DNA from 2 places in the Priestia sp. 179-F W1.4 NHS genome. Region 1 is predicted to be linked to the other one. Evidence: riboswitches for the same ligand, from Rfam matches in the RefSeq annotation. Region 1 holds a riboswitch; the other holds the start of a gene.

The links. A riboswitch is a leader RNA that binds a small molecule or an ion and turns the genes downstream of it on or off. The one in region 1 is predicted to bind cobalamin.
Region 2: it holds a riboswitch for cobalamin, as region 1 does, so the genes downstream of both, ACH0CI_RS00075 (ribonucleoside-diphosphate reductase subunit alpha) here and ACH0CI_RS21120 ((2Fe-2S) ferredoxin domain-containing protein) in region 1, are expected to answer to the same signal.

The regions. Positions count from the first base shown of each region.
Region 1 covers NZ_JBIQFF010000005.1:119,602-121,806, forward strand. The annotation lists gene cobJ (precorrin-3B C(17)-methyltransferase) at 1-739, opposite strand, end outside; gene ACH0CI_RS21120 ((2Fe-2S) ferredoxin domain-containing protein) at 753-1,133, opposite strand; cobalamin riboswitch at 1,235-1,414, opposite strand; cobalamin riboswitch at 1,533-1,711, opposite strand; gene ACH0CI_RS21125 (hypothetical protein) at 1,858-2,016, opposite strand.
Region 2 covers NZ_JBIQFF010000001.1:17,187-19,391, forward strand. The annotation lists gene menC (o-succinylbenzoate synthase) at 1-741, shown strand, start outside; cobalamin riboswitch at 1,020-1,205, shown strand; gene ACH0CI_RS00075 (ribonucleoside-diphosphate reductase subunit alpha) at 1,339-2,205, shown strand, end outside.

The sequences.
Region 1 (2,205 bases):
GATACCCGCGCGGTGTAATCATTAAGTCATCGTAAAAGAACGTAGATGAATTTCCGACAACAACGGTAGTCAGCATGCCTATTTCATGATTTAACATGTCTTTTAAATTGGTCATTACCACTTCTTCACGGTCACGATAAGCGCTTTTCACAAGACCAACAGGCGTATCGGGGGAACGGTATTTTAATAAAATCCTTTGCGCTTCCACAATTTGTCTTGTGCGTCTTCCGCTTTTCGGATTATAAAAAGCTACTACAAAATCTGCTTGTGCAGCTGCTTCGATTCGTTTTTCGATTAACTCCCAAGGCGTAAGGTGGTCACTTAAACTAATCGTACAGGCATCATGCATCACGGGCGCCCCAAGGAGGGATGCGCATGAATTAATAGCCGAAATGCCAGGAATCACTTCCAGCTCTACGCCCGTTTCTTTTTTCCATCCTTTTTCAATCAACACTTCATACACAAGGCCGGCCATTCCGTATACTCCTGCATCTCCGCTTGAAATGACCGCCACGGTTTTTCCCGCTTCAGCTTGCTTTACGGCTTCTTGTGCACGGCTTACTTCTTCGGTCATTCCTGTACTAATAATTTGCTGATTCGTTAATAGTCCTTGAATTAATTCCACATAGGTTTTATAACCAATAATCATATCACTTTCTTGAATGGCTTCTCTTGCTCGCTGTGTAATATGTTCAAAGCTTCCTGGGCCGAATCCAATAACTAACAGTTTACCTTTCATGCTAGCTCCTCCTTTATGCGTTACTTTTTACTTTGTCAATTCCTTCTATGGAGTCACTCTTTTCCGGAGAAACAAAACCGTTTTGATCATATTCATAAATAAGTGATTCCTTTATACTGCAGCCTCCTGCTAAATGTTCTTCAACAATTCGATGAGCTACGTTTTCAGTGACCTGCTTGTACCAATCTCCTGAAGGGTACACTATAGCTACAGGAGCATCTTTGCATCTTCCGTTACAGCGCGTACGGGTTGTGTGAACCGCTTCATCTAGATTCAGTTCAGTCACTTTATTTCGAATAGCTTGCGTGGCTTCTTCTCCACCTTTTCTCATACAGCTGCTTCCATTACAAATCAATACGTGATGTTTTGTTCCATTTAAGTTCCACGTCGTCACACTTATTCGCTCCTTTACTAAAAAAACGCCTCTATCAATGATAGAGGCGCAGAAAAATTCAAACTAAGTTTTTGCACTTCCACCTATATCCCGTAGGGTAAGCTTCGCATTAGAAAAAGGCTGGTTTCCTGGCTTCGATTCATCACTTGATTGCGCCTTCCCGAATACAGTGGCATATGCAATCAGCTCCTCTTCACAGTGGCGGGTACCGCGCTGGCTTCACACCAGACTTCCCATTTAACGCAATGTGAACATTGCGCACCTTTTTTGCACGATATGTAGTTTTGTGCTACGAGAAAAACCCGCTTCGCTAATATGCGAGCGGGTAAAACGTCAGAATAAAAGTGTACACGAATGCCACTTTAAGCCAACGTTTCCCTTCCCGCTCCCCGGAGAAATAGAAACTTCACAATAAAGACAGGTCTCCTGACTTGTGTATCATTCTACTTGAGAACCTTCCCGTGATTTTTCCACAGTGGTTATACTCGTTCGTCCACACTTACAGTTGCGGGGGCAGTACTGGTCTTTCACCAGTTTCCCTATTAAGCCTTCTTGGCATCTTTACTGTTGCTGTTTGATATATATGAACCTTTTAAACTATCAGAATAATAGAAGTAACTACCATATCATAGCGTACATTTTTTTTTATTTCAACTCTATTCTTTTCGTAAGATACAAGAAGCTATAAAAAAACAAGAGCATAAAGTCAGCTCTTGTTTTTTCATTATATAGCTACTAATGTTAAATGAGGATCATTATAATACACGACTTCTGAAAGAACTTTACAGCCATTTGTTTTTGCAAAAGCTTCTCTCGCCTGCGTTTCAGTTTCAAATTCAAACATTTTCATTTCTTTTCCAGCATATACCGTCAGTACCCACATGAAAAGATTCGCCTCCGATTATTGTAGTGATCGCTATATCCACATTATGACGAAACCATATCCTTTTGAAAACCCATTCTACAAAACTTGTCACAAGAAACTTTTAAAAATTTAAAAACATTTTAACTTCTGTAAATGAACAAAATGTACAAAAGGTTTAAGCCGTATTATACCTCTTTAAAAAAGGTG
Region 2 (2,205 bases), on a different contig from region 1:
GAAGTAATTGGCGGAGTAAGGCCTGCTGTAGAAGCTGGAGTGGTAGTTGGCTTAAACGATATTTCCATCATGAAAGAACAAATAAAGACTTATATGAAAGATGGTTATAAGCGCTTTAAAGTGAAAATTAAGCCAGGCGCTGACTATGAGCTACTGAAACAAATTCGAGATGAATTTCCAAGCATTCCTCTTATGGCTGATGCCAATTCAGCCTATACGTTAAGCGATAGTGATTCATTGAAAAAACTAGATGAATTGAATTTAATGATGATCGAACAGCCGTTAAGTTCGGATGATATCCTTGATCATCGATTATTACAAAAGCAAATGAAGACGCCGATTTGCTTAGATGAAAGCATTGTGAGCTATGAAGATGCACGTCATGCAATCGAACAAAAAAGCTGCAAGATTATCAATGTGAAAATCGGTCGAGTTGGCGGAATGTCTGTAGCAAAAAAAATTCATGATTTATGCTCCCTACACGGTGTAAGGCTTTGGGTTGGCGGAATGTTAGAAGCCGGGATTTCACGAGCTCATAACATCGCCCTTGCCACACTGCCTTCTTTCACGATACCAGGTGACATTTCTGCGTCGTCTCGCTATTGGGAAAAAGATATTATTAAGCCCGAAGTAGAGGTAGAAGCCGGAGTAATAAAGGTGAAGGAAAAACCGGGGATCGGATACGATATTGATAAAAAGTTTATCAAAACAATCACAGCATTTGAAAAAGAATACAAATAATTAAAAACCGTTTTTTATGAAAAACGGTTTTTTTATTGATGTTGGCAATGTTTAGTAGAAAAATAGGACAAATTTTTTAAAAAGAGCACATTGTTCCATCAAGCGTGTCAAAACATGTTATGATGGAGTAGTTTGATGAAAAAAGTCGAAGGATTTTATCGTAAAAAACAAAATTATTTTTGAAAATAGGTTGATAGTTTTCTAAGTTGTCCTATATAATGTGTTTATAACATAACACAATATGTTGTTTGTTAAACAATAATAAAATACTATATTTTGTGTTTTCCAGTGAAAAAGGTGTCTGATAAAAAGACTTAAAAGGGAATTTGGTGAAAATCCAAAGCTGTCCCCGCAACTGTGAATGCTGATGAAATAAGGAGATCCACTGTGAGTAAACATCATGGGAAGGCCTTAAAGTAAAAAGAAGCATAAGTCAGGAGACCTGCCTTTTTTATGTCGTTTTATCTTCTTCGGGAGGTGAGAGGGTAGAGCGAGGATTGAGAAAAGACTTAGTGTCTTCTTCTATCTTCGTTCTATTCGCTCACCGAGGTACGGTGAGCGATTTTTTATTTTGAAGTGAAGAGAGGAGCCATATTTATGGTGAATACATTAAAGCCTACAATTCTACATGAATTAACTGCATATATTGAACGTTTAAAAAAAGAATTTACGCAGCTTGATTTTTCTTTGTATGAGGAAAAGGTTATTCAAACTGTTACAGTAAAGGAAAATATGACGGACGAAAAGGTTGCAAACGTACTAATTTTGGCAGCCCTAGAGCGTATTTCAATGGAAGAACCAGATTGGACGTACGTGGCGGCAGACGTCTACTTAAACGAACTATATCGAAAAGCAGCGGACAACCGAGGTTATGATAAAAAAGAGAAGTACGGTTCGTTTTATCAGCTTATTCAAGAACTAACAAAAATCGGCATTTATAATAAACAGCTATTAAAAACATATACAGAAGAAGAAATTAATGAAATTGCTTCAGTCATTATTCCTGAACGCGATCGTTTATTTACATACATTGGATTGCTGACATTAGCAGATCGCTATTTAGCGACATCACATGATAAGCGTGTATACGAATTACCGCAAGAACGTTTTCTTATCATTGCTATGACGCTGATGTCTCAAGAAAAGAAAGAAAATCGAACAGCATTAGTAAAAGAAGCGTACTGGGCGCTTTCTAGTCTATATATGACGGTTGCCACACCAACACTCTCAAACGCAGGAAAGAGCTACGGACAGCTATCTAGCTGCTTTATTGATACGATTGATGACAGCTTACGCGGTATTTATGATAGCAATACAGATTTGGCCACGCTTAGTAAAAATGGAGGCGGAATTGGTGTCTACCTCGGTCATATTAGAAGCCGAGGAAGTGATATAAAAGGTTTTAAAGGCGTATCATCAGGAACAATTCCATGGATGAAACAGCTAAATAATACGGCTGTAAGT